DNA from 3 places in the Streptomyces sp. NPDC050619 genome. Region 3 is predicted to be linked to each of the others. Evidence: riboswitches for the same ligand, from Rfam matches in the RefSeq annotation. Region 3 holds a riboswitch; each other region holds the start of a gene.
What was found. A riboswitch is a leader RNA that binds a small molecule or an ion and turns the genes downstream of it on or off. The one in region 3 is predicted to bind thiamine pyrophosphate.

Region 1 (10,287 bases), on a different contig from region 3:
AGAAGATCGTCCTGGATCGCTTCGCGGTGTTCTCGGACGGCTACGTGACGGCGTACATGCACCGCACGATGCCTGACCTGCCGCCGCAGATCGGTGTCCTCGTCGAGCTCGACAAGCCCAACGCCGAGATCGCCAAGGGCGTCGCGCAGCACATCGCCGCCTTCGCGCCGAAGTACCTCTCCAAGGAGGACGTGCCGGCCGAGATCGTCGAGGCCGAGCGCCGTGTCGCCGAGGAGACCACGCGCGCCGAGGGCAAGCCCGAGGCCGCCCTGCCGAAGATCGTCGAGGGGCGCGTCAACGGCTTCTTCAAGGACGCCACGCTGCTCGGCCAGCCGTACGCGCTGGACAACAAGAAGTCGGTCCAGAAGGTTCTGGACGAGGCCGGTGTGACCCTGAAGCGCTTCACGCGCATCAAGGTCGGCATCTGAGTCCGTACCGCGATCGACGCGCGATCCCCGGCGGATTCCCGCTAGGGTCGACAGCAGTCGTCCGTTTCGTCGGCGGATGCCGCCACGCACACGCGCGTAGCGGACGACAGCAGATCTGACGAGGAGGCCATTGCCGCGCATGGGATGCGAACGACACCCCATCGGCAGTGGCCTTCTTCGCATGTGCACCACGTGAAAGAGGCGGGATCCATGACCACCAAGGCCCAGAAGAGCGACGACGGCAAAGTACGCGGACGGTTTCTGCTGAAGCTGTCGGGAGAGGCCTTCGCCGGTGGCGGGGGCCTGGGTGTCGACCCCGACGTGGTGCACAAGATGGCCCGCGAGATCGCGGCCGTTGTGCGCGACGGCGCGGAGATCGCCGTTGTCATCGGTGGCGGCAACTTCTTCCGCGGTGCCGAGCTCCAGCAGCGCGGCATGGACCGGGCCCGCTCGGACTACATGGGCATGCTCGGCACGGTCATGAACTGCCTCGCCCTCCAGGACTTCCTGGAGAAGGAGGGCATCCAGTCCCGGGTGCAGACCGCCATCACCATGGGACAGGTCGCCGAGCCGTACATCCCGCTGCGCGCCGTGCGCCACCTGGAGAAGGGCCGCGTGGTCATCTTCGGCGCCGGTATGGGCATGCCGTACTTCTCCACCGACACCACCGCCGCGCAGCGCGCCCTGGAGATCGACGCCGAGGCGCTGCTGATGGGCAAGAACGGCGTCGACGGGGTCTACGACTCCGACCCGAAGACCAACCCGGACGCCGTCAAGTTCGACTCCCTGAGCTACGGCGAGGTCATCACGCGCGACCTGAAGGTCGCCGACGCCACCGCCGTCACGCTGTGCCGTGACAACAAGCTCCCGATCCTGGTCTTCGAGCTTCTGGCAGAGGGCAATATCGCGCGCGCCGTGAAGGGTGAGAAGATCGGCACGCTTGTGGGTGAGCAAGGCAGCCAGGGCTGATGAGCCTGACCGGGGGATGGACAATGTCCTGCCGGTCGGGAAACGTGCAGAAAGAAGACGCGACGCAGCCGGCCGCCGCCCCCACCAAGGAACCGCAGCCGGGCCTACTCAAGACACGCAGGAGCAAGTGGTGATCGAAGAGACCCTCCTCGAAGCCGAGGAGAAGATGGAGAAGGCCGTCGTGGTCGCCAAGGAGGACTTCGCCGCGATCCGCACCGGCCGTGCGCACCCGGCGATGTTCAACAAGATCGTGGCCGACTACTACGGCGCGCCGACGCCGATCAACCAGCTGGCTTCGTTCTCCGTGCCGGAGCCGCGCATGGCGGTCGTGACCCCGTTCGACAAGAGCGCGCTGCGCAACATCGAGCAGGCGATCCGCGACTCCGATCTGGGCGTCAACCCGAGCAACGACGGCAACATCATCCGAGTGGTGTTCCCCGAGCTGACCGAGGAGCGCCGCAGGGACTACATCAAGGTCGCCCGGAGCAAGGCCGAGGACTCCAAGATCTCGATCCGCGCCGTCCGCCGCAAGGCCAAGGACGCCATCGACAAGATGATCAAGGACGGCGAGGTCGGCGAGGACGAGGGCCGCCGCGCGGAGAAGGAGCTCGACGACACCACCGCGAAGTACGTCGCCCAGGTGGACGAACTCCTCAAGCACAAGGAAGCGGAGCTGCTCGAGGTCTGATGAACGACTCTTCCTGGAGGGCGCCGTCACAAGCCGGGTACTGGGGGCCGTCCGACCAGGGGCCTGTCCAGGGGGCTGCCCCGGCGGGTCCCACGTACGATGCGCATGACGCGCAGCACACTCGCCCCATGCCCATCGTGCCCGAGGTGCCCGCGCATGGCGGAGACCAGGATGACGACCGGGGGGCCGCTCGGGTGAGCGGCCCCTTGTTCCGCGACGAGACGCCGCAGACTCAGCCGTACGACACCCAGCGCACTCCGCCGCACGACCCGTACGCCCAGCACAACAACCCGCACAACTCGTACGACCCGCCGCAGGCCCCGTCCTACGGCCCTGACGACTTGCGGCAGGCGCAGCCGCCCTATCAGGCGCCGCCGCAGAATCCGGAGCCCATGTCCGACGCCTCGCAGCCGGCACCCGCGCCGCAGAAGAAGAGCGCGGGCCGGGACCTGAGTGCGGCCATAGGGGTCGGTGTCGGGCTCGGTGCGGTGATCGTCGTGTCGCTGTTCTTCGTCAAGGCCATGTTCATCGGCGTCATAGCGGTCGCCGTCGTGGTGGGCCTGTGGGAGCTGACCCGGCGGCTGGACGAGCGCAAGGGCATCAAGGCGCCGCTGGTGCCGCTGGCGCTCGGCGGTGCGGCGATGGTCGTGGCCGGTTATGTCCGGGGTGCCGAGGGCGCGTGGGTCGCCATGGCGCTCACCGCGTTGGCCGTGCTCGTCTGGCGCATGACGGAGCCGCCGGAGGGCTATCTCAGGGACGTCACGGCGGGTGTTTTCGCGGCCTTCTACGTCCCGTTCCTGGCCACGTTCGTCGCCATGATGCTCGCGGCCGACGACGGAGCGCGCCGTGTCCTGACGTTCCTGCTGCTGACCGTCGTCAGCGACACCGGCGCGTACGCCGTCGGCTGGCGCTTCGGCAAGCACAAGCTCGCTCCGCGCATCAGTCCCGGCAAGACCCGTGAGGGCCTGCTCGGAGCGGTCACCTTCGCGATGGTGGCGGGCGCGCTGTGCATGGAGTTCCTGATCGACGACGGCACCTGGTGGCAGGGGCTGCTGCTGGGCTTCGCGGTCGCGGCCACCGCCACGCTGGGCGACCTCGGCGAGTCGATGATCAAGCGGGACCTGGGCATCAAGGACATGGGCACGCTGCTGCCGGGGCACGGCGGCATCATGGATCGCTTGGACTCGTTGTTGCCGACGGCGCCGGTGGTGTGGTTGCTGTTTGTCGTCTTCGTGGGGTCTGGCTGAGTGGGGCACGGCGCCGCGCCGTGGTGGCGGCGAATCGATACAGCATGGGTCGATCGATACAGCATGGGTCGGCTGGATGCGTTGCCGCCGACGGGGCCGGTGGTGTGTGGCTGCTGAGTCGGTGAACGTTGTCGCGTCCGGCTGATTGATCTCGGTCTCGTCGTTTGGAGCCCCTGCCGAGGCGGGGGCTCCTTGCATCAGCGGGCGAAGGCGCGGGCGATGGCCTTGCGGGCGGCCGAGTGGGACGATTCCGGTGTAAGCCCCCAAAGGGGGCCAACCGGGCTCTCGAAGGGGGTCGCCCTGGAAGGAGGGCGCGATGTCCGCCATCCGAGAAGTGATCGACGTCGACCGCAGCCCCGACGAGGTTTACGCGTATGTCACGGACCCCTCTCACCTGACGGAATGGCAGCTGAGCGCGGTGCGCGCGGACCGGCTCGACGAGGGGCCGCTGCACACCGGCTCCCGGGTCCGGGTCACCCGGCGCATCGGCAGCCGCGAGAGGCTGATGACCGTGGAGTTCACCGAGCACACCCCGCCGCACAGCTGGGGGCTGCACGGTGTCGACGGTCCCGTCAGGCCGCGCGTCCACGGCGAGATCGAGCCGCTCGACGAGGGGCGGCGCTCCCGCGTGACGCTGGAGATCGACTTCGAAGGGCACGGCCTCGGCAAGGTCCTCGTCCCCCTCGTCGTCCGCCCGCAGCTCCGCAAGGAGCTGCCGCGCGACGAGCAGCTGCTCAAGGAGCGGCTGGAGCAGCGGACCGCTTAGTACTCCAGCGGTAGAACGCCTCACGAGCGGGGCGACCGGGTCCCGCTCATGGGGGCGCGTCCGGGGGAGGACGCGTCCGGGAGGCGCCGGAAGATCACCTCAGTCGAGGACCGCGGTGGCTTCGATCTCGACCAGGTGGTCGGGGACGTCCAGTGCCGCGACGCCTATCAGTGTGGCCGGCGGAACCGGGGTGACTCCCAGCTTCGCGGCGGCCCGGGCGATGCCCTCCAGGAGCGTGGGCATCTTGTCGGGGGTCCAGCCGACGACGTAGACGGTCAGCTTCGCCACGTCGTCGAAGGAGCCGCCGGCCTCGGCCAGGGCGGTGCCGATGTTGAGGTAGCACTGCTCGACCTGAGCGGCGAGGTCACCTTCGCCTACCGTGACCCCTTGGGCATCCCAGGCGACCTGTCCGGCGATGAAGACGAGCTTCGATCCGGATGCGATCGCCACCTGCCGGTAGACATCGATTTCGGGCAATCCGCTGGGGTTCACCAGGGTGAGGGCCATGCTGTCCGCCTCCTTGTCGTGAGCACTCGCTCTCTTGTGGTTACTCGGAAACCGTAGGAGAGTAAGCGCTGACGTGGAAGAACGCACTTTTCAGTGACTGGGGAACCTGATGGTGACCAAGCAGTACAGCGGCTCACCCGAGGACGCGGATCTGAGTCGCGCGGACTCCTTGGCACGGGAGATCTTCTCCGACGTCGCCAACAAGTGGGCGCTCCTGATCATCGAGACTCTCGGTGAACGCACGCTGCGCTTCAGTGAGTTGCGCAACGAGATCGAGGGCATCAGCCACAAGATGCTCACCCAGAACCTGCGCATGCTGGAGCGCAACGGCTTGGTCGAGCGCACCGTGCACCCCACGGTGCCGCCCCGGGTCGAGTACATCCTCACCGAGCCGGGCCAGGGCCTGCGCGCAACGGTCGATGGAATGTGCGACTGGACCCATACCTACCTCGGTCACATAGAGGCTGCCCGCCGCCGCTTCGAGGCCTGACGCCGACAGCACGCTCCTGCGTGGATGCACGGACAGGCTCGGCCCGCAGGGCACACCGAGCGATCTGCGACACTGGGAGGGTTATGCCTGCACCCGGAGAACTCACTTTCGTCGCCCCCCGCGGAGCCAAGAAGCCGCCGCGGCACCTTGCCGATCTCACCCCCGGTGAGCGCAAGGACACCGTCGCCGCGATCGGCGAGAAGCCGTTTCGCGCCAAGCAGCTGTCGCAGCACTACTTCGCGCGGTACGCGCATGATCCGGAGCAGTGGACCGACATCCCGGCCGGCTCGCGGCAGAAGCTTCAGGAGGCGCTGCTTCCCGAGCTGATGACCGTCGTGCGGCATCTGTCGACCGACGCGGACACCACACGCAAGACGCTGTGGCGGTTGTTCGACGGGACGCTCGTCGAGTCGGTGCTCATGCGCTACCCGGACCGGGTGACCATGTGCATCAGCTCCCAGGCGGGATGCGGGATGAACTGCCCGTTCTGTGCCACCGGCCAGGCGGGCCTGGACAGGAACCTGTCCACCGCCGAGATCGTGCACCAGATCGTGGACGGTATGCGGGCCCTGAGGGACGGCGAGATTCCCGGCGGTCCGGCGCGGCTGAGCAATATCGTCTTCATGGGCATGGGCGAGCCCCTCGCCAACTACAACCGGGTCGTCGGTGCCATCCGGCGGCTCACCGACCCCGAGCCCGACGGACTGGGGCTCTCGCAGCGCGGGATCACCGTCTCGACGGTCGGACTCGTCCCGGCGATCAACCGCTTCACCGACGAGGGCTTCAAGTGCCGGCTCGCCATCTCGCTGCACGCCCCCGACGACGAGCTGCGCGACACCCTCGTCCCCGTGAACACGCGGTGGAAGGTGCGCGAGGTCCTGGACGCGGGCTTCGCGTACACGGAGCGGTCCGGGCGCCGGCTGTCCATCGAGTACGCGCTGATCCGGGACATCAACGACCAGGCATGGCGGGGCGACCGGCTCGGGCGGCTGCTCAGGGGCAAGCCCGTGCACGTCAACCTGATCCCGCTGAACCCGACGCCGGGGTCGAAGTGGACCGCCTCCCGTCCCGAGGACGAGAAGGCGTTCGTCGAGGCCATCGCGGCCCATGGTGTGCCGGTCACGGTCCGGGACACCCGTGGACAGGAGATCGACGGGGCGTGCGGTCAGCTCGCCGCGACCGAGCGGTAGTGTGGCCCGCGTAAGTACATATTCATATTCCGACAGGGGAGCGCCACAGCGCTGAGAGTGCGGGACAGACCGCAGACCCTCTGAACCTTGCCCAGGTCATTCTGGGTAGGAAGTTCGGTCATCACTCAAGCTGTTGTGCCCTGCCCGGGAACCGTCTCAGGTCCCGGGCAGGGCAGCGTCTCTTCCTGGTCAGCCAGGAGGAAATCGGTGAGCACCACCAAGAAGCTCGCGGCCGTGGCCGTCGGCCTGGGCTGCGCTGTCACGCTGTCGGCGTGCGGATCGTCCGACAGCGGGAGCGGCGGCGGCTCCAAGACCGTGACCCTCGTCAGCCACGACTCGTGGGTCGTGTCGAAGAGCGTCCTCGCCGACTTCGAGAAGAAGTCCGGCTACAAGGTCAGGGTCCTCAAGGACGGCGACGCCGGGCAGGCAGTCAACAAGGCCATCCTCACCAAGGACAACCCGCAGGGCGACGTCTTCTTCGGCGTCGACAACACCCTGCTGTCACGGGCGCTCGACAACGGGCTGTTCCAGTCGTACGAGGCGAAGGGCTCCGACCAGGTCGAGCCGGAGTACCGCGTCGACGAGGACAAGCACCGGGTCACGCCCATCGACACCGGCGACATCTGCGTCAACTACGACAAGGCGTACTTCAGCAAGCACAAGCTGACCCCGCCGGCCTCCTTCGACGACCTGGTCAAGCCCGCGTACAAGAACCTCCTCGTCACCGAGAACGCCTCCACCTCCTCGCCCGGGCTCGGCTTCCTGCTCGGCACCGCGGCCAAGTACGGCGGCGACGGATGGTCGGACTACTGGACAAAGCTCAAGGCCAACGGCGTGAAGGTCGTCGACGGCTGGGAGCAGGCCTACAACGAGGAGTTCTCCGGCTCCTCCGCCGGCAAGAAGGCGGGCGCCGACCGGCCGCTCGTCGTCTCCTACGCCTCCTCGCCGCCCGCCGAGGTGATCTACGCCGACCCGAAGCCGACGACCGCGCCGACGGGCGTCGCCGCCGGCACCTGCTTCCGCCAGGTCGAGTACGCGGGCCTGCTGAGCAACGCCGCCAACGCCAAGGGCGGCAAGGAGTTCCTCGACTTCCTGCTCACCAAGGAGTTCCAGGAGGACATGCCGCTCAACATGTTCGTCTACCCGGTGCGGGAGGGCGCCCAGGTGCCGGCCGAGTTCGCGAAGTACGGGCCGCAGGCCAAGGATCCCGAGACCATGGACCCGGCCAGGATCGCCGACCACCGTGACCAGTGGGTCAAGTCGTGGACCTCGCTCGTACTGAAGTGACCCCGCGCTTCAAGGGGAACGCGGCGCGGCTCGGGCTCATCGCCGTGCCCGTCGCGTTCTTCGCGGTGTTCTTCGCCTACCCCGTCGCCGCGATCGTCGCGCGCGGTCTGAAGGTCGACGGGACCTGGCAGCTCGGGCGGATCGCGGACGTACTGACGCAGTCCGACATCCGGCACGTCCTGTGGTTCACCACCTGGCAGGCACTCGCCTCCACCGCGCTCACCCTGCTGGTCGCCCTGCCCGGCGCGTATGTCTTCGCCCGCTTCGCCTTCCCCGGCAAGCAGATCCTGCGGGCCGTCGTCACCGTGCCCTTCGTGCTGCCGACGGTCGTCGTCGGTACGGCGTTCCTGGCGCTCGTCGGCCGCGGCGGGCTTCTGGACGAGCTGTGGGGCGTACGGCTGGACACCACCGTGTGGGCGATCCTGCTCGCGCACGTCTTCTTCAACTACGCGGTGGTGATACGGACGGTCGGCGGGCTCTGGGCGCAGCTCGACCCGCGCCAGGAGGAGGCCGCGCGGATGCTCGGCGCGTCCGCATTGAAAGCCTGGCGGAAGGTCACCCTGCCAGCGCTCGGCCCCGCCGTGGCCGCCGCCGCGCTGATGGTCTTCCTGTTCACCTTCACGTCCTTCGGCGTGGTGCAGATCCTCGGCGGGCCGACCTTCTCGACCCTCGAAGTGGAGATCTACCGGCAGACCTCGGAGATCTTCGATCTGTCCACGGCCGCCGTGCTGACGCTGATCCAGTTCGTCGCGGTGGGCGCGGTCCTCGCCGTGCACGCGTGGACCGTACGGCGCCGGGAGACCGCCCTGAAGCTGGTGGACGCGTCCGCGACCGCGCGCCGGCCGCGCGGGGCCGGGCAGTGGGCGCTGCTGACCGGCGTCCTGGTCACCATCGCCGTACTCCTGCTGCTGCCGCTCGCCGTGCTGGTGCAGCGGTCCCTCGACGCGCCCGACTTCGCCTACTACCGGGCGCTGACCGGTGACGACAGCGGGATCTTCCTCGTCCCGCCGATCGAGGCGATCGGCAATTCACTGCAGTACGCCGCCACCGCCACCGCCATCGCCGTGGCGATCGGCGCTCTCGCCGCGGCCGCGCTGACGCGGCGGGACGCGGGCCGGTTCGTGCGCGGCTTCGACGCGCTGCTGATGCTGCCGCTGGGCGTGTCCGCGGTGACCGTCGGATTCGGCTTCCTGATCGCCCTCGACGAGCCGCCGCTCGACCTCAGGTCCTCCTGGATCCTGGTGCCGCTGGCCCAGGCGCTGGTCGGCGTCCCCTTCGTCGTCCGGACCATGCTGCCGGTGCTGCGGGCGGTGGACGTGCGGCTGCGGGAGGCGGCGGCGGTGCTCGGGGCGTCGCCGTGGCGGGTGTGGCGTGAGGTCGATCTGCCGATGGTGCGGCGGGCGTTGCTGGTGGCGGCGGGGTTCGCCTTCGCGGTGTCGCTCGGTGAGTTCGGGGCGACGGTGTTCATCGCGCGGCCGGACAATCCCACGCTGCCGGTCGCCGTGGCGCGGCTGCTCGGGCGGCCCGGTGCCCTCAACTACGGCCAGGCGATGGCCCTTTCGACGATTCTGATGGTGGTGTGCGCGGTGGCGCTCCTGGTGCTTGAGCGGCTGCGCACCGACCGGACCGGGGAGTTCTAGATGCTGCTGAGCCTTGAGGACGCGACCGTACGGTTCGGCGGGCGGAACGGGCGGAACGGGCGGAACGGGCGGAACGGGCGGGCCGGGCAGTCCGCGCTGGACGGGGTCGGCCTCGATGTCGCCGAGCACGAGATCGTGTGCGTGCTCGGGCCCAGCGGCAGCGGCAAGTCGACGCTGCTGCGGGCGGTGGCCGGACTCCAACCCCTCGATGGTGGACGGGTGTTGCTCGACGGGAGCGACCAGGCCGGCGTGCCCGCGCACAAGCGTGGGATCGGGCTGATGTTCCAGGACCATCAGCTCTTCCCGCAGCGGGACGTGGCCGGGAACGTCGCCTTTGGGCTGCGGATGCACGGCGCGTCGAAGGCACAACAGGACGAGCGGGTTCAGGAGTTGCTGGAGCTGGTCGGGCTTCCGGGCGCCGGGCGCCGGGCGGTCGCGGCGCTCTCCGGAGGTGAGCAGCAGCGGGTGGCGCTCGCCCGTGCCCTGGCTCCCCGTCCCCGGCTGCTGATGCTCGACGAGCCGCTCGGCCAGCTGGACCGCTCGCTGCGGGAGCGGCTCGTCGTCGAACTGCGGGAACTCTTCGGCCGGTTGGGCACCACCGTGCTCGCCGTGACGCACGACCAGGGCGAGGCCTTCGCGCTCGCCGACCGGGTCGTGGTGATGCGGGACGGGCGGATCGCCCAGTCCGGTACACCTCTTGAGGTCTGGCAGCGCCCGGCGGACGAGTTCGTGGCCCGCTTCCTCGGTTTCCAGAACGTGGCCGAGGGCACCGTCGCCGGGGAGGCCGCGGACACACCGTGGGGCAAGGTACCGGTCCCCGCCGGGGCTTCGCAGGGGGAGCGCTGCGTGCTGGTGCGGCCCGCCGGGGTACGGCTCGTGGCCGCGGACGAGGGGCTGCGCTGCGCGGTGACCGCGCGGACCTTCAAGGGCACCCATGTCGCCGTACACCTCCAGCCCCAGGACGGCGCACCGCGACTGGAGGCGGCGTGCGCGCTGCGGGACGCGCCGGAGGTCGGGGGCACGGTCGGGGTGACGTTCGACGGGGCGGAAATCGTCGTGCTCGGGGGATCGGAGG
Region 2 (10,287 bases), on a different contig from region 3:
GCGGCGACTGGTGAGCGACCGGGGCACTCGGTGAGCGGTCAACTCGGGGCAACCGGCGGTCAGTAACAGGAATCACCGGTTCCCTCACGTGAGGGAAGTTTTCCGGACAGATCGTCTGCGAGCGGAGGCGGACGGTTAGAGTCCGGAACTCGACGCGGGGGGTGACCCCCGCGAGCGGCGTACACCCCCCTCCCGTGTCTCCCCGCACGGGTGCCCCCTCGCGCTTCGGGAGTGACCCTTGGCCACGGTTGACACCGCCTCCGCAGAATCCCACCCACCCTCCGCTGCCGCCCCGGCCGCCGTCCCCATTTCGGGAGCCTCCATCCGGCCCCCCGAGCAGCCCGCACCGTCGGCGCGGCCCCACTCGAGGACTCCTCCCGTACAGCGGCAGGCGACGCAAGCCTCCGGGCAGCCGCAGTCCACGACCCTCATCGGATCGGTGCAGCGCGCGATGCGCCTGCTGGAATCCGTCGCCGACCATGAGCACGGAGCGCCCGCCAAACAGCTGGCCCGCGAGACGGGCCTGGCGCTCCCCACCGCCTACCACCTGCTGCGCACCCTCGTGCACGAGGGCTATCTGCGCCGCGACAAAGGACTGTTCTTTCTCGGTGAGGCGGCCGTGCGGCTGAGCAGCAGCGGAGCTCAGGAGAAACGTCGCAGCACCGTCGTCGACACGCTCGCACACTGGCGCGACGCCATCGGCGTGCCGGTGTACTACGCGATGTACCGCGACGGCGAGATCGAGGTCATGTGCGTCTCCGACACCCCGGGCAACCCGGCGGTCGAGGAGTGGGCCGACTTCCGCGAGACGGCGCACGCGCACGCCATCGGGCAGTGCCTGCTGGCCCAGTTGGACGAGAACGCCCGGCGTGACCATCTCGACCGCCACCCCGTGCGGTCCATCACCCCCTACACGGTGCGCGACAGCCACACCCTGCTACGGCGCCTCGAACGGATGCGGAGGGCGGACCCGGTTACGGAGCGTCAGGAGTACGCGCTGGGGACGGTGTGTGCGGCGATCCCGATCACGGTGGGCACCACGGCCGCGACCATGGCCATTTCTCTGCCTGCTCATCAGGCCGACCGGCTGCCTGCGGCGACGCGGGAGCTGCAGAGTGTCATGGGGCGGCTCCTGGGGTCGCTCGCGATCTCTATCAGTATCTGAAAACTCACTCCTTGTGATCCGGCGTACACGTTCAGCAAGATGCCACAGTGTCAGAGGGAACCTTCCCAGCCAGTCGACATCACACGACGGGGTAGGCGATGCGCGAGTCCGTACAGGCAGAGGTCATGATGAGCTTTCTCGTGTCCGAAGAGCTCTCCTTCCGCATCCCGGTGGAACTGCGCTACGAGAGTTGCGATCCCTATGCCGTTCGGTTGACCTTCCACTTGCCGGGTGACGCCCCTGTGACCTGGGCTTTCGGCCGCGAACTGCTGATCGACGGAGTGGGACAGCCGTGCGGTGAGGGCGATGTGCGGGTCGCCCCCGCCGATCCCGACTCGCTGGGAGATGTGCTGATCCGGCTTCAGGTCGGCAGCGACCAGGCGCTGTTCCGTTCGTCCACGGCGCCGCTCGTCGCCTTCCTCGACCGCACCGACAAGCTGGTGCCGCTGGGCCAGGAGGGTGCTCTCGCCGACTTCGACGCCCACCTCGACGAGGCTCTGGACCGCATCCTGGCGGAGGAGCAGAGCGCCGGCTGAAGCGTTACGGCAATGAGGTCGGCGAAACGCTTGGTCACGGTCGTGGAAGTGGGCAGTAACGCTTCTGCCCGGGTTGGTGGATCAACCCGGTCGGGCGGGCCCACTGGTCGGGTGGGCCGGCGTGCCAGCCGATCGGCCGGGCGAACCGGCGCGCCGGCCGGCGGGCCGCAGACCGGGCCTCCCCGCCTCAGTGCCTGCGGACTGTCAGCCGGGTCTCTCGCCTCAGTGCCTGCGGACTGCCAACCGGGCCTCCCCGCCTCAGTGCCTGCGGCGCCGCCCCTTCCCGCCGCGCGCCGGAGCCGGTCGGGCACCGGTCCCCGCTGCTTCCGTTCCCGTCGCCCCCGCGGGTGTCACCGTCTCCGTCCCAGGCCGGTCGGACGCGACCACCAGGGCCGCGAGGGCCGTGGTGACCGGCACCGAGGCGACCAGGCCGATCGAGCCCACCAGCGTGCGCACGATCTCCTCCGCGACCAACTCGCTGTTGGCGACCGTCCCCACGCTGCTCTGGGCGATCGAGAAGAGCAACAGCAGCGGCAGCGCGGCGCCCGCGTAGGCGAGGACGAGCGTGTTGACGACGGACGCGATGTGGTCGCGGCCGATCCGGATACCCGCGCGGTACAGCCCGCGCCAGCCCATCGTCGGGTTCGCCTCGTGCAGTTCCCAGACCGCCGACGTCTGTGTGACCGTCACATCGTCCAGGACACCGAGCGAACCGATGATGACGCCGGCGAGCAGCAGACCGCTCATGTCGATCGACGGATACAGGCCGTGGATCAGACCGGTGTTGTCGTCCGTGTTCCCGGTCAGCGCGGCCCAGCCGATGAACTGCGAGCCGAGGACACCGATCAGCACCAGCGAGATGAGTGTGCCGAGCACCGCCACGGAGGTCCGGGCCGAGAGGCCATGACACAGGTACAGGGCGATCAGCATGATGGCGCTCGCCCCGACCACGGCCACGACCAGCGGGTTCGAGCCCTGAAGGATCGCGGGCAGGATGAAGAAGTTGAGGATCATGAAGCTGATGGCCAGTGCGACCAACGCCATGACGCCGCGCAGTCGGCCCACCACCACGACGGCGAGCGCGAAGATGCCGGCGAGCAGCGCCATCGGCAGTCGGCGGTTCACATCGGTGACCGAGTACTGCAGGTCCTTAGGCGCGGAGGGCTCGTAGGCGACCACGACCTTCTCGCCCTCGTGCAACTGCCGTGACTGGTCCGGCTGCACGATCTCGGTGAACGTACGGCCCTTGTCCTTGCCGGTGTCGACCCGGATCGTCGCCCGCTTGCAGGTGCCGTCCGCCTGCTGCTGCGCGGACGAGCCCTCGGCGGTGGAGGTGTCACCGGTCGGGGTCTCTCCCGAGGCGTTCACCGACTTGCAGCTCACGCTCGTGACCTTGGTGACCGTGGCCTGCTGGGTCTGCCGGTCGAAGCCGACACCCGTGCGTTCGTGCCCCGGGGCACCACCGGGCCACAGCACCGCGAGCCCGACCACCACCGCGGCGGCGAACGGGATGAGGATGGCCGCGATGACCTTGCGCAAGTGCCGGGAGACGGGGGCCGCCGGCCCATGACTGTGACTGTGCGAATGGCCGCCACTGGAACCGGGACCGTGTCCGCCACCAGGTCCGTGTCCGTCATCGGGACCGTGACCGTGTCCGTCACCGTGCCCGCCACCGCCCCTGCCACCGCCACCGGCTCCCGCTCCAGGCCCGTGGCCGTGCTCACCACCAGGACCTGTGCCACCTCCATGGCTGCCGCCAAGGCCGTCTCCGCGGCCGTGGCTCATGCCGTTTCCGGAGCCGGGCCCGCGGGGTGGCTCGGGCGGCGGGTACGGGGGCTGAGGTGTCGTGGTCACCGACCGATCATCGCAAGAACGACAGGGGCCCTCTGTTCACCGCGCCCGAATTGCCGCTAGCGTGGAGCCACCTTTGTACACGCGGGAGCTCGGAGCACCGGGCTGAGAGGGCGCTGACCTCCGTCCCAGCCATGTTTCACATGAAACATCGCTTGAAGCGAGTGATGTTTCACACGAAGCGTTGGCAGACGGAAGCCGCTGCGTCGACCGCCGAACCTGTTACCGGGTAATGCCGGCGTAGGGAGTAGGTCTCATGACCAACGAGGACGCACGCACGCCTGTCTCCACCCCGCTTTCCAGCGAAAGCGACGGGGAGACCGGGAAGTCCATCGGCTGGCACAAGGCGTACGTCGAGGGCTCACGCCCCGATCTGCGCGTGCCGGTCCGTCAGGTGCACCTCACCAACGGGCAGTCGGTCACGCTGTACGACACGTCAGGCCCGTATACCGATTCACTCGTCGAAACCGATGTCCGCAGGGGCTTGCCGCCGGTGCGGGAGAACTGGATCGTCGCCCGCGGCGACACCGTGGAGTACGCGGGCCGTCCGGTCCGCCCCGAGGACGACGGGATCAAGCACACCTCGCCGCGCGGGGGACTCAGGAACCTCGACGCGGTGTTCCCGGGACGGCCCCGGCAGCCGCGTCGCAGCCACGACGGGAAGGCCGTCACCCAACTCGCGTACGCACGTCGCGGGGAGATCACGCCCGAGATGGAGTTCGTGGCCGTCCGGGAGAACGTCGACCCGGAGGTCGTACGCGAGGAAATCGCAGCGGGGCGCGCGGTGCTGCCCGCCAACGTCAACCACCCGGAGATCGAGCCGATGATCATCGGCAAGCGGTTCCTGGTGAAGGTCAACGCCAACATCGGCAACTCGGCGGTCACCTCCTCGATCGAGGAGGAGGTGGAGAAGATGACCTGGGCGACCCGTTGGGGCGCCGACACGGTCATGGACCTGTCCACCGGCCGCAACATCCACACCACCCGCGAGTGGGTGCTGCGCAACTCCCCCGTTCCCATCGGTACGGTCCCGCTCTACCAGGCCCTGGAGAAGGTCGACGGCAGGGCCGAGGAGCTGACCTGGGAGATCTACAAGGACACGGTCATCGAGCAGGCCGAACAGGGCGTGGACTACATGACGGTCCACGCGGGCGTGCGCCTGCCGTACGTACCGCTGACGGCCAACCGCAAGACCGGCATCGTCTCCCGCGGCGGCTCGATCATGGCCGCCTGGTGCCTCGCGCACCACAAGGAGAGCTTCCTGTACGAGAACTTCGAGGAGCTCTGCGAGGTCCTCGCCGCCTACGACGTCACGTACTCGCTCGGCGACGGCCTCAGGCCCGGATCGATCGCGGACGCCAATGACGAGGCGCAGTTCGCGGAGTTGCGCACGCTCGGGGAACTCAACCGGATCGCGAAGCGTTTCCACGTACAGACGATGATCGAAGGCCCGGGCCACGTCCCGATGCACAAGATCAAGGAGAACATCGACCTTCAGCAGGAGATCTGTGATGAAGCTCCGTTCTATACGCTCGGGCCGCTGACGACGGACGTCGCTCCGGCGTACGACCACATCACCTCCGGCATCGGTGCCGCGATGATCGCCTGGTGGGGCACGGCCATGCTCTGCTATGTCACGCCCAAGGAGCACCTGGGCCTGCCCAACCGTGACGACGTCAAGACCGGCGTTATCACCTACAAGATCGCCGCCCACGCGGCCGACCTCGCCAAGGGGCACCCAGGTGCACAGGAGTGGGACGACGCACTGTCCGACGCCCGCTTCGAGTTCCGGTGGGAGGACCAGTTCAACCTTGCCCTCGACCCGGACACGGCACGGGAGTTCCACGACGAGACGCTGCCGGCCGAACCCGCCAAGACGGCTCACTTCTGCTCGATGTGCGGGCCGAAGTTCTGCTCGATGAAGATTAGCCAAAGCATCACAAAGCAGTTCGGCGGTACAGCGGCTGCCGGGGCGACGGCTGAGGAGGTCGCTGAGGGGATGCTCCAGAAGTCGAAGGAGTTCGCCCAGAGCGGGAACCGGGTGTATCTGCCGATCGCGGACTGACGGCGATGACCTGATCGCCGGCGGACTGATCGCCGACGGACTGGATCGGCATCGGGCTGATCGTTGGGCTGATCGCCGGTGACGGACTCCGATGTCCTGAGCGTCCTGGCAACGGACGCAACGGACGCAACGGACGCAACGGACCCAACGGACGGCCCAAGGCCGGGTCTTCGGCTTGCGCTCCCCTGGGTGGGGGCGCAAGCCGAGGGGTTACTCCGGCTTGTGGTCCGGCCCCCCGAACTCCGGGCTGCTGTAGTCCGGGCTCGTGAACCTGGGGCGCGAGCCGCGGCCGCCGTCGTCCGGGCTGCTGAATCCCGGGCGGTCGTAGCCGAGGTGCGGCATACGACTGGTCGACGCCGGCGGTGTCGCACGGTGCAGTGCGGCGCTGCCGGGATCGGCGAGTGCCTCCCGCAGGAACGGCAGGAGGCCGCGCTCCAGCAGTGCCTCGTGCCAGGCTTCCCTGGCCTGGGTCACCTCCGCGCTCATCTCGCCGTACGGGCCGGCTTCGAGCGAGGGCCGGTTGCGCAGGGCGGTGATAAGCAGTCCGACGGCGGCGACGAGGATCGCGGCCGCGGTCACGGCCCCGAACACCCATCCGGTGGTGAGCATGGTCTGGGCGAAGGCCGGCTCGGGGTCGAGCATCTTGAGGATGTAGCCCACGAGCAGGAAGATCGCCGCGGCGGTTCCGGCGAGGACGGGTGCCAGGACCGCGACGACGGCGATGGCGCCCGCGCCGGCGGTCTCGGCGACCTCACCCATGGTGGCGGCGAGCCCCATCGCGCTCGTGCCCGGCTCCGCGGAGCCGGTTTCGCGCGTGGACGACGGGGTGGACGGCGCCGGCCGGCGCAGTTCCTCGCGGACCTTGACGTAGTGCTGGTACTCGGTCGCCGCGGCCGCCGTGATGAGTGCGGTGGCGTTGAGCGCCATGGTGCGCAGCTGTTCGGTGTTGAGCCGCTGTCCGACAGCGGCCAGTTCCGGGCGTTGTGGTGCGGAGCGCAGCGCCTCATCGAGGATCCGCTCGTATTCCTGGCGGTCCTCGCTCAGCAGGTGCTGCGGAACGCTGTTCATGTGCATCCCCCGATGCTCCGTAGGGCTTGTGGCTCGCACGCTGACGAGCCGTCGGGCAGAAACGGAGGGGAGCCTGCTACGGATAAGCCGATGGTAGAGCGATGACGGCACGCGGTGACAGGGGGTTTACCGAAAATGCCCTCTGGCCAGCGTTGTCGCCGGTCGGTCCGCCACGGGGGGACGCCTGCCCCGTGAACGCTCAGATATCCAGTGGAAGTTGCTGGACCAGCAGTTTTCCGGCCATGGTCACTCCGCCGTCCATCGCGATGGCGAGCCCGTCGGCGTAGAGATGTGGTCCTTCCACCACGGGACCGGCCGTGTCCTCGCCGTCTTCGGAGCCGACCTCGCCCAGCAAGTACGGAATGGGGCTGTGACCGTGAACGATCCGAGTGCCGCCGTACGTATCGAGCAGGGAGCGTACGTGGTCGGCGCCGCCCTCATCGCGGAAGGAGAAGCGCTTGGTGAACTTGCGGAACAGATCCCACACCTCGTCCGCGTCGTTGCGCGTGATCGTCTCGCGGACGGTGTCGTTGACCGCCTCGATCGAGTCGCCGTAGTCGAGGTAGGCGGTGGTGTCGGAGTGGACGAGCAGATGGCCGTCGACCTCCTCCATGGCGTCGAGGCGGGCCATCCACTGGAGATGGTGGTCCTGGAGGCGGTCCATGTCGGTCTTCTGGCCGCCGTTGAGCAGCCAGGCCGCCTGGAAGGTGGCGGTGCCCGCACCGGAGTTGACGGGCGTGTCGCCGAACCGCTTGGCGCCGAGCAGCAGCAGCTCGTGGTTGCCCATGAGCGCCTTGCAGTAGCCGCCGGCCGCGGCGGCCTCCGCGGACAGCCGCATCACGAGATCGATGACGCCGATGCCGTCCGGGCCGCGGTCGGTGAAGTCGCCGAGGAACCACAGCCGGGCGGTGCCCGCGCACCACTGGCCCGCGGTGTCGATGAGCCCCTGCTCCTGGAGGGCGGCCGTCAGCTCTTCGAGATAGCCGTGCACATCTCCGACGACGTACAGGGGCCCGGGGCCGGCCGTCGGCTGCGGGGCCGGGACGGGCGCGGGATCGACGGCCGCCTGAGGCGTGTCGCCCCGTTTGATGACGGGCAGGTCCCGCTGGGTGGGCGTGTACCCCTCCGGGTGGTCCACCGGCTCCTCGACGGGCCTGACGGCCTCGCCGGTGGGCATGCCATGGGGGTACGGCCCGGTCTCGTGGACGTACGCGGGTACCCGGAAGTCGCGCAGCGTCGCCGTACGCTCCACCTCGGGTCCCTGACCGGCCCCCTGAGTCATCAGACCCCTCCACCATCGCGCCGCATCTGCACCGCTTCGGACTGCCTGGTCGCAGCGGCCCGCGGTGTCGTGCGCCCATCATAGGAATGTGGATCGCGCCGTGTGATGACCCAGGGGTGGTGAATCGGAGCAAGACTCCAGTTCATCGCGGCTTTCGCCCCGATTGGGCAGGGCTTCGACCGCTGGGTGACCGCCCTTGCCCCGCCCCACGGAACGCGCTTACCCCTCCTCGGCCGCCCTCGCCCTACTTCTCCTCGGGCGACCGCGGCGGACTGACCGTCGTGCGCGGCGGACGTCGCTGGGACGAGGTACGCACGATCAGTTCGGTCGGTATCACCTGCTCGACTGGTTGGTCCGATGCCACCCCCTCGATGGCGTCGATGAGGAGTTGGACCACCGCCGTGCCGATGCGGCGCGGTTTGAGGGAGAGCGTGGTGACGGGCGGTTCGGTGTTGGCGTACACGGTGGACTCGCTGCAGCAGACCAGAAGCAGTTCGTCCGGGACGCGCAGTCCGTAGCGACGGGCGGCGGCGAGCAGGTCGGTGCCGTTGGGGTCGAACAGGCCGTAGACGGCGTCGGGGCGGTCGGGGCGGGCGAGCAGCCGGTCGGCGGCGACGGCGCCCGCGCACGGATCGTGCGCCGGATAGGCCTCGTACACCGGATCCTGGCCCACGCGCTCGCACCAGCGCAGGTATGCGGTGGTCGACAGGTGGGTGTACGTGTCGGTGCTGGTCCCGGTCAGCAGGCCGATGCGGCGGGCGCCGGCGTCGGCCAGGTGGTCGAGGATACCGAGGACGGCGGCCTCGTGGTCGTTGTCGACCCAGGCGGTGACCGGGAGCACCCCGGCCGGGCGGCCGTCGGAGACGACCGGTAAACCCTGGCGGACCAGTTCGCTGACGACTGGGTCCTGGTCGGACGGATCGATGACGACCGTCCCGTCGAGCGCGACGTTCGACCACACGTCGTGGCGGGAGGTCGCCGGGAGGATGACGAGGGCGTAGCCGCGGGCGAGCGCGGCCGAGGTGGCGGCCCTGGCCATCTCGGCGAAGTACGCGAACTCGGTGAAGGTGAAAGGTTCATCCCCGTACGTCGTCACGGTCAGGCCGATGAGTCCCGACTTGCCGGTACGGAGCGTGCGGGCGGCGGCCGACGGACGATAGCCCAGCCGGTCGGCGACCTCGCGGACATGGCGTCGGGTGGCATCCGGGAGCCGACCCTTTCCGTTGAGAGCGTCGGAGACGGTCGTGATGGAGACTCCCGCGGCGGCGGCGACGTCTCTGATGCCCGCCCGGCCCGGCCGATTGCCTCGACGTGAGGTTTCCGCGCGGCTCACCTGGTGCTTCCCTGCTGCTGTCATGGCGAGCCGATAGTAGGGCTCATGCGGTGGGGTAGGGCGGACGCATATGCGCGCATTGACAGGCACGTTTCTGCAAGGTCATAGTGGGTCAATTTCCTTGGAAAACAAGGCAGTTGGACGTTGCAATGACAGGACGTGACTTGTCGGCGTGCACCGGCCTGCCAAGTCACCGATGTTTCGAAGAGGTCTCAACTCACCTGCACGAGGGATGCGCGCCACGGCGCGAGCCACCGGCGCATAGATATATGTGGCCGCGCCCCCCGATTCGTCTGCCTTCGTACGGTGATGCGCTTGATGCCGATGGGACAGCCGATGGGACAGAGGGGCCCGCGCTCTCGGCGGAACCAGGTCGCTCCTCGCCTGTACGCAGCGGCGCCGAATCCTCATAAGGTGAGGAGTATTGGAAGCCGGTGGTGATGATGGGCCGCCGGTGGTCGCGAGGAGGACTGCGGTGAGCGAGACGAGCCCCAAGCTGCGCGCCGAGCTGGAGGGTATCCCCACCTACAAGCCGGGCAAGCCGGCCGCGGCCGGCGGTCCGGTGGCCTACAAGCTGTCCTCCAACGAGAACCCGTATCCGCCGCTGCCCGGTGTGATGGAGACCGTGACGGCCGCGGTCGCCTCGTTCAACCGCTACCCCGACATGGCCTGCACGGTCCTGATGAGCGAGCTGTCCGATCGCTTCGCCGTGCCGCTCTCCCACGTGGCCACCGGCACCGGCTCGGTGGGCGTCGCCCAGCAGTTGATCCAGGCGACCTCCGGACCCGGTGACGAGGTCATCTACGCCTGGCGGTCCTTCGAGGCGTACCCGATCATCACGCAGATCAGCGGGGCGACGTCGGTGCAGGTGCCGCTGACGCCGGGCGATGTGCACGACCTCGACGCCATGGCGGACGCGATCACCGACCGGACCCGGCTGATCTTCGTCTGCAACCCCAACAACCCGACGGGCACCGTCGTCCGGCG
Region 3 (10,287 bases):
GAGACCTCCACCTTCAGGCCCGCCTCTTCCAGGTCGGCCCGCGCGTCGGCCAGGTCCTCGCCGGTGACGTCCGGGACGTCCACCGGGCTGCCCTTGCTGACGGTCAGCGCGATCGCCGAGCCGGCGCGCCGCTCGATGCCGGCCGTCGGGTCCGTGGAGATCACGGCGCCCTTGGTGACCTCGTCGCTGAAGGCCCGGGTGACCATGCCCGGCTCCAGGCCCCGCTGCTTCAGCAGGATCTTGGCCTGGTCCAGCCGTCGGCCCTCCAGATCGGGCACCTTCACCGTCTCCGGGCCGTCGGAGATGGTGAGCGCCACGGGGTCGTTGTCCCGGATCCGGGTGCGCGGTGCAGGGTCCGTGCTGATGACCGTGCCGCGCTTCACCGTGTCGCTGTAGGCGTGCTTGACCTGGCCGACCTCGAGGCCGGCCGCTTCCAGCCGGTCCCGGGCCTGTGCCTCGGTCTTCTCCAGCAGCGCCGGGACCTGGGTGAACTGGCCGGAGTTGATGTACCAGACGCCCGCGCCGACGCCGAGGACCAGCAGCACCGCGGCGACGATCGTGACGACAAGGCGGGGCGACCGGGCACGGCGGCGCGAAGGCGGGGGCGGCTCGGACTCCAGTCGGCTCGTGCGGTGGAACCCGTTTTCGGGCTCGTCGTCGTTGACCGGCAGCAGCCGGGGGACGGTGAGCGAGCGCGGGATCACGCTCGTACGGTCGTCGCCGTTGTCGTGCGCCGAGGCGAGCGCCTGCGGCGGCACCAGGTCCAGCTGGTCCGCGCTGAGCGCGGAGCGCGCGTCCCGCACCTGGGCGAGCAGCGCGACCGCGTCGTACGGGCGGATGTCGGGGGTGCGGGCGGTCGCCGACGCGACCAGCTCGTCCAGCTCGTACGCCAGCCCCGGCACCCGGGCCGAGGGCGGCGGAACGTCCTCGTGGAGGTGCTTGTAGAGCACGACCGCCGGGGAGTCGGCGTCGTGCGGCTTCTCGCCGGTGAGCATCTCGTGCAGGACGACACCGCACGCGTACACGTCGACGCGGGGATCGGCGGTGCCGCTCTCGATCTGCTCGGGTGCGAGGTACGCCACCGTGCCGAGCACGGTGCCGGTGGTGTGGGTGACCGTGTCCACGGAGCGTACGAGCCCGAAGTCGGCGACCTTGACCCGGCCGTCGTCTCCTATCAGCACGTTCTCCGGCTTCATGTCCCGGTGCACGAACCCGGCGCGGTGCGCGGCGCCGAGCGCGGCCAGGACCGGCTCCAGGATGTCGAGGGCGGCGCGCGGCTGGAGTGCCCCGCGCTCGCGCAGTACGTCGCGCAGGGTGCATCCGGCGATGTACTCCATGGCGAGGTAGACGTACGACCCGTCGGCGCCCTGATCGAAGACCTGTACGACGTTCGGGTGTGCGAGCCGGGCGACGGACTTCGCCTCCCGGATGAACCGCTCGACGAACTCCCCGTCCACCGCGAGCGCGGGATGCATCACCTTGAGCGCGAGCACGCGGTCCAGGCGGGTGTCCACCGCCCGGTAGACCGTGGCCATCCCGCCGACCGCGATCCGCGCGTCGACGCGATAGCGGCCGTCGAGCACCTGCCCGACGAGGGGGTCCTGAAGGGTCGTATCCACGCAGGTGAGTGTACGAGCCGCCGCTGACAGCCCCGCCGGTTCCGGTGAGATCGGGGTGGGACTGCAGCCGAGCTGTGACGCAAAACACGAAAGCCGCAACGGCGAAGCCGTAACGTCGAAGCCACGACCAGGTAGCTGCGGCCACGAAGCCGCAACCTCGACGCCGCGGCCGTCGACCGGTCAGAAGGCAGGCCGCTCCGGATCCAACGCGGCCAGGCCCTCCGCGGGAGACGACGCCTCCGCGAAGTGACGCCGGGGTATCCGGCCCGCCAGCCGGGCCAACCGCCCCGCTTCGACCGCGTGCTTCATGGCCTCGGCCATCAACTGAGGCTCCTGCGCCCGTGTCACCGCCGAGGCGAGCATCACCCCCGCGCAGCCCAGCTCCATCGCCAGCGCCGCGTCCGAGGCTGTACCGGCGCCCGCGTCCAGGATCACCGGCACGCGCGCGTGCTCCACGATCAGCTGGAAGTTGTGCGGGTTGCGGATACCGAGCCCGGACCCGATCGGCGAGCCCAGCGGCATGATCGCCGCACAGCCGACGTCCTGGAGCTTGCGGGCCAGCACGGGGTCGTCGTTCGTGTAGGGCAGCACCGTGAACCCGTCGTCGACCAGCGTCTCGGCCGCCTCCAGCAGTTCGATGGGGTCCGGCAGCAGCGTGCGCTCGTCGGCGATGACCTCCAGCTTGATCATGTCCGTTCCGAGCGCCTCGCGCGCGAGGCGGGCGGTGAGGACGGCCTCACCCGCGGTGAAGCAGCCGGCGGTGTTCGGCAGCACCTGGATGCCGAGCTTGTCCAGCACCGACAGAACGGAACCGTGCACGGAAGGATTCACGCGCCGCATCGCGACCGTGGTCAGCTCCGTGCCGGAGGCCACCAGGGCGCGCTCCAGCACCTCCAGGCTGGGCGCCGCGCCGGTGCCCATGATCAGGCGGGACGTGAAGGACGTACCACCGAGGACGAAGGGGTCGTCGGCCATGGGTCAGCCTCCTTGGACGGCGGTGAGGACTTCGACGCGGTCTCCCTCGGAGAGGGGCGTCGTCGGCCACTGCGCGCGCGGGACGACGGTTTCGTTGAGCGCGGCGGCCACCCCGGAGGGCGCCGCGGTGAGGGAGTTGACGAGCGTGTCGAGGGCGGTGCCGGGGGAGACCTCCTGGCGCTCGCCGTTGACCGAGATGTTCATACGGGTTGCTCCGTGAGGGCGGTACTGAAGCGCTTGGGTGTGAAGGGGCGGGCCTCCTCCGGGAGGTCACCGGTGGTCAGGGCGTGCGCCATGGCGTCGCCTGTGACCGGCGTGAGCAGCACGCCGTTGCGGTAGTGCCCGGTGGCCAGCAGCAGGCCGTCCAGCTCGGTCGGGCCGAGCAGCGGCGCGTTGTCGGGGGAACCGGGGCGCAGACCGGCCCGGGTCTCCGTCAGGGGCAGTTCCGTGATCCCGGGGACCAGCTCATGGGCGTCCCGCAGCAGCTCGTACACGCCGCCCGCGGTCACCGTTGTGTCCCAGCCCAGCTCCTCACTGGTCGCGCCGACGACGAGCTCGCCGTTCTCCCGGGGCACCAGGTAGACGTGGCTGCCACGCACCACGGCGCGCACGGTCCGGCTCAGGAACGGCGCGTACCGCTGCGGCACGGTCAGCCGCAGCACCTGTCCCTTCACGGGCCGTACGGGCGGCAGTACGTCCTCCGGGACACCCGCGAGCCGCCCGCTGAGGCTGCCCCCGGCCAGCACCACCTGCCCGGCGCCCAGGGCGGCGCCCTCGCGCGTGACGACGCCGGCCGCTCGCTCCCGTACGACGGACAGCCGCTCGGCCCACGACCGGTGGAAGACCACGCCCGCCCGCTCGCAGGCGGCCACGAGCGCGCGAGCCAGCCGCCTCGGGTCGATCTGGTGGTCCCCGTCGACGCGGAGCCCGCCGCGCACGCCCGGCGCGAGCATGGGCTCCAGGCGCCGGCACTCCCGCCCGGACAGCCACTCCGACTCCAGGCCCGACTGCCGCTGCAACGCGTGCAGTTCACGCAGATGGGCACGGTCGTCGGCGTCCAGCGCGACCGCGAGCGTGCCGCACCGGCGGTAGCCGAGGTCGTGACCGGTGAGTTCGGTGAGCTCGGCCGCGAAGTCCGGATAGCGGCGGGCCGAGGCGAGATTCAGGCCGAGCAGGGTCTGCTCGCCGTAGTGCAGTTCCGTGACGGCGGCCAGCATCCCGGCCGCCACCTGGGCGGCCCCGCCGCCCGGTTCGGGGTCCACCACGGCCGTGCCGAACCCGCGCTGCGCGGCCCGCCAAGCCGTGACCAGGCCGATGATTCCGCCCCCGATGACAAGGACGTCTGACGTGCCTGACGTGTCTGGGCTGCCTGATGACTCGGGCGTATGCGACATGGGCGTCCAGCCCCTCCCTTCGCCGGCATGACCCGGATCAGGTTCGTACGGTCGGAGGCCGCCAGCCTCCCTCTCAGCCCGGTCCGTCCGGGCTCCCGCGAGTGCTCTACGTCGGCCACCCTAACTCTTGGTTCCGCACCTCTGTAAGGGAGCCTGTCGTCATACCGGCGGGGCACGTGGTGTGGAACAGGTCACTGAGCCCGGCCGCAGACTGACGGATCATCAGCTGGCTATGGTGATCAGGTGAGCGAGCAGACGCAGGAACGGCAGGAACCGGGAGACTCCACGCCACGGCGTGTCGTCGTCGTGGGCGCGGGCATGGCCGGGGTGCAGACCGCGGTCGCCCTGCGGGAACAGGGCTTCACCGGGACCGTGACGCTGGTCGGCGCGGAGCCCCATCAGCCGTACGACCGGCCGCCCCTGTCGAAGGCGGTGCTGCTGGGCAAGGCCGAGGGCTCCGCCTTCGACGTGGACTTCGAGGCGCTCGGCATCGAACTGCGGCTCGGGTACGAGGTGCTGGGCGTGCGCCCCGGCGAGCACGAGCTGGACACCGCCGAGGGGCCCGTGCCGTACGACGTCCTGGTCCTCGCCACCGGTGCCGAACCGATCCGGCTGCCGGGCGCGGAAGGCGTCCCCGGTGTCCATCTGCTGCGCACCCTGGACGACGCCGAACGGCTGCGCCCGGTGCTCGCCCGGCAGCACGACATCGTGGTCGTCGGCGCGGGCTGGATCGGCGCGGAGTTCGCGACGGCCGCCCGCGAGGCCGGCTGCGCGGTGACCGTCGTCGAGGCCGCGGACCGGCCGCTGGCGGGCGCGCTGCCCGCCGAGGTGGCCGCGCCGATGGCCGCCTGGTACGCCGACGCGGGTGCCGTGCTGCGTACGCACGCGCGCGTGGAGCGCGTCGAACCCGGGGCCGTGCTGCTGGACGACGGCTCCCGGCTGCCCGCGGACGCCGTCGTGGTCGGCATCGGCGCCCGGCCCGCCACGGCCTGGCTGGCCGGCTCCGGCATCGCCCTCGGCGCGCACGGCGAGGTCGTCGCCGACGACCGCCTGCGCACCTCCGCGCCGGACGTCTACGCGGTCGGCGACTGCGCCTCGTTCCCTTCGGGAAGGTATGGCGAGCGGCTGCTGGTGCACCACTGGGACAACGCCCTCCAGGGCCCCCGGACGGTGGCCGCGAACATCATCGGCGAGGCCATCGGCGAGGCGCCGGCGGTCTACGACCCGGTCCCGTACTTCTGGTCCGAGCAGTTCGGCCGCTTCGTCCAGTACGCCGGCCACCACGCGTCCGCCGACACGACCCTGTGGCGCGGCGAGCCGTCCGGCCCGGCCTGGACGGTCTGCTGGCTGCGTGAGAACCGTCTGGTCGCCCTGCTCGCGGTGGGGCGCCCCCGGGACCTGGCCCAGGGCCGGCGGCTGATCGAGGCGGGCACACCGATGGATCCGGAGCTGCTGGTCGACCCGGCGCGGCCGCTGAAGACGGCGACGGCGTAGTTCCGCTGTTCCGTTGTTCCGTTTCCGTGGCGGCGGCCTCGGACGGCGGTGTGTCGTCCCAGGTCGGACGGCGCTGACTTCCGACTGTCAGTCCGGGATGGCAGGCTTGTCCCGTGACCGAGATTGACGCAAAAATCGATGCTCTCGTCCCCGCCTGGCTCACCCTCCCCGACATCGCCGAACAGTTCGGCGTCGAGGTGACGCGTGTGCGGCAGTTGGTCAAGGACGGCCAGCTCATCGCCGTACGCCGTGGCGAGAACCGCGCGCTGCACGTCCCCGCCGCCTTCATCGACGGGGACAAGGTCGTCAAGGGCCTGTCCGGGACCCTGACGCTCCTGCGGGACGACGGCTTCACGGACGCGGAGATGCTGGAGTGGCTCTTCACCCCCGACCCGAGCCTGCCCGGCACCCCCGCACAGGCTCTGAGCGAGAATCGCGGCACGGAGGTGAAGCGCCGCGCCCAGGCGCTCGCCGTCTGAGCTGAACAGCACCGGCGTACGGGCCGCGACCCTCAGGGCCACGGCCCCGGCCGAGCACGGCCAACCGCGGCCCGTACGCCACCGACACCACACCGCAACGGGGAGCCACACGCATGCCCGACACCGCCGCCACCACACGCGCCCGGCTCGCCGACGCCCGCGTCTACCTCTGCACGGACGCCCGGCGGAGCAAGGGCGACCTCGCCGAGTTCCTGGACGCCGTCCTGGCCGGCGGTGTCGACATCGTGCAGTTGCGCGACAAGGGCATGGAGGCGGCTCAGGAGCTGGAGCACCTAGAGGTCTTCGCCGATGCCTGCGCCCGGCACGGCAAGCTCCTCGCGGTCAACGACCGGGCGGACGTCGCACATGCCGCCGGCTCCGCCGTCCTGCACCTCGGCCAGGGCGACCTCCCGGTCCCCGCGGCCCGCGCGATCCTCGGGGACGACGTCCTCATAGGCCGCTCCACCCACGCCGAGCCGGAGGCCGCCGCGGCCGCCGTCCAGGAGGGCGTGGACTACTTCTGCACCGGACCCTGCTGGCCCACCCCGACCAAGCCCGGCCGCCATGCTCCCGGCCTGGATCTGGTCCGGTACGCCGCGGGCCTCGGCGCCGACCGCCCCTGGTTCGCCATCGGCGGCATCGACCTCGGCAACCTCGACGAGGTGCTGGAGGCGGGCGCCCGCCGGGTCGTGGTCGTCCGGGCGATCACCGAGGCGGACGACCCGGGCGCGGCCGCCGCGGAGTTCGCCAAAAGGCTGCGGCAGGCGTGACGTCCGTCACAGCTTTCGGCCTGCGAAGGTGTCCGAACGGTGGACAATAAATAGACAAATCGGGCAAACTTCCGTGATCTGGTTGGGGGACCGCCCACCCCTGACTAACCTGCGGGTATGGCCCTCGGCACCGCATCCACCAGGTCTGACCATGCCCGCACCGTGCGTGACATGCTCGCGACCGGCAAAACGACGTATTCCTTCGAGTTCTACGCCCCGAAGACCCCGAAGGGCGAGCGGAACCTCTGGAACGCGCTGCGCCGGGTCGAGGCCGTGGCACCCGACTTCGTCTCCGTGACCTACGGCGCGGGCGGTTCCACCCGCGCGGGCACGGTCAAGGCGACCGAGGCGATCGCCTCCGACACCACGCTCACGCCCATCGCCCACCTGACGGCCGTCGACCACTCGGTCGCCGACCTGCGCAACATCATCGGCCAGTACGCCGACGCCGGGATCCGCAACATGCTGGCGCTGCGCGGCGACCCGCCCGGCGACCCGATGGGCGACTGGGTGCCGCACCCGCGAGGCCTCGCCTACGCGTCCGAGCTGGTCGAACTCATCAAGACGTCAGGTGACTTCTGCGTGGGTGTCGCGGCCTTCCCCGCGATGCACCCGCGTTCCGCCGACTGGGACACCGACGTCCGCCACTTCGTGGACAAGTGCCGCGCGGGCGCGGACTACGCGATCACGCAGATGTTCTTCGACCCGGAGGACTATCTGCGGCTGCGTGACCGGGTCGCGGACGCCGGCTGCGACACCCCGATCATCCCCGAGGTCATGCCGATCGCCAGCGCGAAGACCCTGGCGCGGGTGCCGTCCCTCACCAACGCGGCCTTCCCGCCCGCCTTGAAAGAGCGGATCCTCACAGTCAAAGACGATCCGGCGGCTGTACGCTCCATTGGCATCGAATTCGCCACGGAGTTCTGCGCGCGGCTGCTGGCCGAGGGAGTGCCCGGACTGCACTTCATCACGCTCAACAACTCCACGGCGACGCTGGAAATCTACGAGAACCTGGGCCTGCACCACCCCCCGCAGGCCTAGACCGGCCGCACCGCCATACGACACACTGCGTAACGGCCACTGGGAGAGGGGCGTACATGGGCTGGACGGTCCTCTACATCGCGTTCGGAATCGTCGCACTGTGGCTGCTGGGCGAGGTGCTGCTGCAGTACAAGGCGCGGCTTCGCTGGCGATTGCTCGCCTTCGTCGGCTTCCTCGGCGTCGTGCTCGGCGTGCTCATCCCGTCGGTGATCGTCATCGCGCTGGGCGCCGTCGCCTTCGCGGTCGGGCAGACCTACGTCACCCTCTCCTTCCGCCGCGGCTTCGCGGCCGGCTGGGCGGTCAGCCGCCCGGGCGCCGACGGCTCCAAGCGGCGCCGCGGCAGGGCGGACCGCCAGGATCCGAGCCTGGAGGTCACCGGCCTCGAAGCGGCCGACGCCGGCTTCGACGCCGACGCCAAGTACGGCCAGGACGCCGGTGGTCCCGGTGGTTACGGCCACGAGGACGAGTACGACCGCGACGACGTGTTCGCGCCCGCGCGCCCCCTCGACCCTCCGGCCGCCGAGGCCACCGCCGTGTACGAACCGCTGCCCGTGCCCGAGGACACCGGCTCGTACGGCATATACAACGCCCCCGGGTACACCGCCGCCGACGCGTCCTACGCGGCCGCGGGCCAGCCCCAGGACCAGTACGCGGCGGCCGCCACCGACCAGACGTACGCCTATGACGGCTACTCCGGCTACGACCAGCAGCAGTACGGCTACGACATGACCGGACAGCAGCAGTACGCCGCCTACTCCGACCCCTACATCGGCACCCAGACCTACGACGGTGCCTCGTACGACACCTCCTACGACGGCCAGCAGCAGTACGGCCAGCAGGGCTACGGCCAGGACCAGTACGCCACCGGTCAGTACGGCGAGACCCCGCCCGGCGGTGTCTGGGTACCGCAGCAGCGCACCACCGACGACCCGTACGGTGGCGAACTCCCGCCGGAGCAGCAGCAGTACCCGTACCAGGGAGACGGTCAGACGCAGGGGAACGGGTTCGACGAGCAGTACCGCTTCTGATTCTGAGCGGACCTCATTTCACTCCATCTCGCTTCATTTCACTGGGATCCCCGGAAGTCCGGCCCCTCCACGATCAGTCCGGCGACCAGCGCTCCCGACATGCCGGCGTGCGGGAGACCGCCGCCGGGGTGCGACCAGCCGCCGACGGTGAACAGGCCCGGTACGGCCGTGAGGTTGGCCGGGTGCAGCAGACGGCCGTCGGCCGCGGCCAGTGCCGGTCCCGGGACCGCCCCGCCCTCCGCGCCCGTCGCCGCCGCGATGTCGGCCGGGGTGCGGACCTCGTGCCAGAGGAGGCGGTCGCGCAGGCCGGGTATCGCGCGCTCGGCGGCGGTGATCATGCCCTCGGCGGCGGCATCTGCGTCGGCGCGCCGGTCGAAGGCCTCCGGCTCATGTCGGCCGGTGGGTACCACCGAGGTGAGCGTGACCGCCTCATGCCCCGCGTCCGGGACCAGCCGCGGGTCGTCCGGCCGCAGCACCGTGACCGTCGGGGGCGGCGCGGCCGTAGCGGGGGGCGTGCCGAACAAACGGTCCAACTCGGTCTCGCGGTCCTCCGCGTGCACCACCGTGCGATGAGTCGTCCCCTGCGGGCGTGCGCCGCGCAGCGCCAGCAGCACGGCCAGCCGGCTCGGCAGCCCGCGCTGGGGCCCGACTTCCCCTTCTCCCCGCAGTACCGCATTCCGGACGACGCGGCCGAGCGCCTCGGGCGCGACGCCGGCGACCACGAAATCCGCCTCCGCCACCGCCCCGTCCGCGAGCTCCACCCCCGCTGCCCGGCCGTCCTTCTCCACCACCCCGGTGACCTCGGCGCCGAAGACGAACTCGACCTTCCTGGCCACGCACCGCTCGTACACCGCGCGCGCCAACTCCCGTATTCCGCCCCGCACATACCAGGTGCCGAAGGCGTGCTCCAGGTACGGCAGCACGGTCGCGCTCGCCGGAGCGACCCGCGGGTCCAGGCCGTGAGCGAGGGCGTGGCTCTCCAGGAGGGCGATGAGCCGGGCGTCGCGCAGCTCCCAGGCGCCGACCTCGGCGAGCGTGCCGGCCCGACGAGTGCGCAGCAGCCGCTTGTGGGGGACCGCCGGATAGGGCTCGCGCTCGGCCAGCACCGACCAGTTCGGCCACAGCGGCTCCTCCAGGAGCGGCCTGCGCGTCCGGTCCCAGGCCTCGCGCGCGCGGACCAGGAAGTCGCCCCAGAGCTGCCCGGTGCCCGACCCGAGCGCCTCGTCCAGGGCGGTGACGACGCCCGCGCGTGAGGCGTTCGGCAGCGAGACCTCGGTGCCGTCCGCGAAGACGTGCCGTGACGACGGGTCCACCTGGACCAGGTCGACGCACTCCTCCAGTGGTTCCCTGCCGGTCTTGACGAACAGGTCGCGGTAGACCGCGGGCAGGGGCAGGAGCCCGGGGCCCGTGTCGAAGGAGAAGCCGTCCCGCTCGAAGCGGCGCACCGCTCCGCCGTACGTCTCCGTACGCTCGTACACCGCCACCCG

Region 1: another riboswitch for thiamine pyrophosphate. It lies ahead of AB0I77_RS36740 (thiamine ABC transporter substrate-binding protein); the one in region 3 lies ahead of thiO (glycine oxidase ThiO).
Region 2: another riboswitch for thiamine pyrophosphate. It lies ahead of thiC (phosphomethylpyrimidine synthase ThiC); the one in region 3 lies ahead of thiO (glycine oxidase ThiO).

Annotation. Positions count from the first base shown of each region.
Region 1 covers NZ_JBFAIR010000028.1:141,452-151,738, forward strand. The annotation lists gene tsf (translation elongation factor Ts) at 1-428, shown strand, start outside; gene pyrH (UMP kinase) at 639-1,397, shown strand; gene frr (ribosome recycling factor) at 1,528-2,085, shown strand; gene AB0I77_RS36715 (phosphatidate cytidylyltransferase) at 2,085-3,332, shown strand; gene AB0I77_RS36720 (SRPBCC family protein) at 3,649-4,098, shown strand; gene AB0I77_RS36725 (RidA family protein) at 4,198-4,605, opposite strand; gene AB0I77_RS36730 (helix-turn-helix domain-containing protein) at 4,715-5,095, shown strand; gene rlmN (23S rRNA (adenine(2503)-C(2))-methyltransferase RlmN) at 5,179-6,285, shown strand; TPP riboswitch at 6,310-6,415, shown strand; gene AB0I77_RS36740 (thiamine ABC transporter substrate-binding protein) at 6,493-7,572, shown strand; gene AB0I77_RS36745 (iron ABC transporter permease) at 7,569-9,212, shown strand; gene AB0I77_RS36750 (ABC transporter ATP-binding protein) at 9,213-10,287, shown strand, end outside.
Region 2 covers NZ_JBFAIR010000015.1:89,132-99,418, reverse strand. The annotation lists gene AB0I77_RS24650 (DUF5326 family protein) at 1-14, shown strand, start outside; gene AB0I77_RS24645 (IclR family transcriptional regulator C-terminal domain-containing protein) at 431-1,165, shown strand; gene AB0I77_RS24640 (SsgA family sporulation/cell division regulator) at 1,264-1,701, shown strand; gene AB0I77_RS24635 (YibE/F family protein) at 1,960-3,555, opposite strand; TPP riboswitch at 3,627-3,816, shown strand; gene thiC (phosphomethylpyrimidine synthase ThiC) at 3,809-5,617, shown strand; gene AB0I77_RS24625 (hypothetical protein) at 5,828-6,691, opposite strand; gene AB0I77_RS24620 (metallophosphoesterase) at 6,885-7,967, opposite strand; gene AB0I77_RS24615 (LacI family DNA-binding transcriptional regulator) at 8,212-9,324, opposite strand; gene hisC (histidinol-phosphate transaminase) at 9,776-10,287, shown strand, end outside.
Region 3 covers NZ_JBFAIR010000024.1:123,824-134,110, reverse strand. The annotation lists gene pknB (Stk1 family PASTA domain-containing Ser/Thr kinase) at 1-1,619, opposite strand, end outside; gene AB0I77_RS33660 (thiazole synthase) at 1,800-2,594, opposite strand; gene thiS (sulfur carrier protein ThiS) at 2,598-2,798, opposite strand; gene thiO (glycine oxidase ThiO) at 2,795-3,988, opposite strand; TPP riboswitch at 3,986-4,097, opposite strand; gene AB0I77_RS33645 (FAD-dependent oxidoreductase) at 4,232-5,482, shown strand; gene AB0I77_RS33640 (Rv2175c family DNA-binding protein) at 5,596-5,961, shown strand; gene thiE (thiamine phosphate synthase) at 6,075-6,731, shown strand; gene metF (methylenetetrahydrofolate reductase [NAD(P)H]) at 6,849-7,772, shown strand; gene AB0I77_RS33625 (hypothetical protein) at 7,829-8,800, shown strand; gene AB0I77_RS33620 (NAD(P)/FAD-dependent oxidoreductase) at 8,839-10,287, opposite strand, start outside.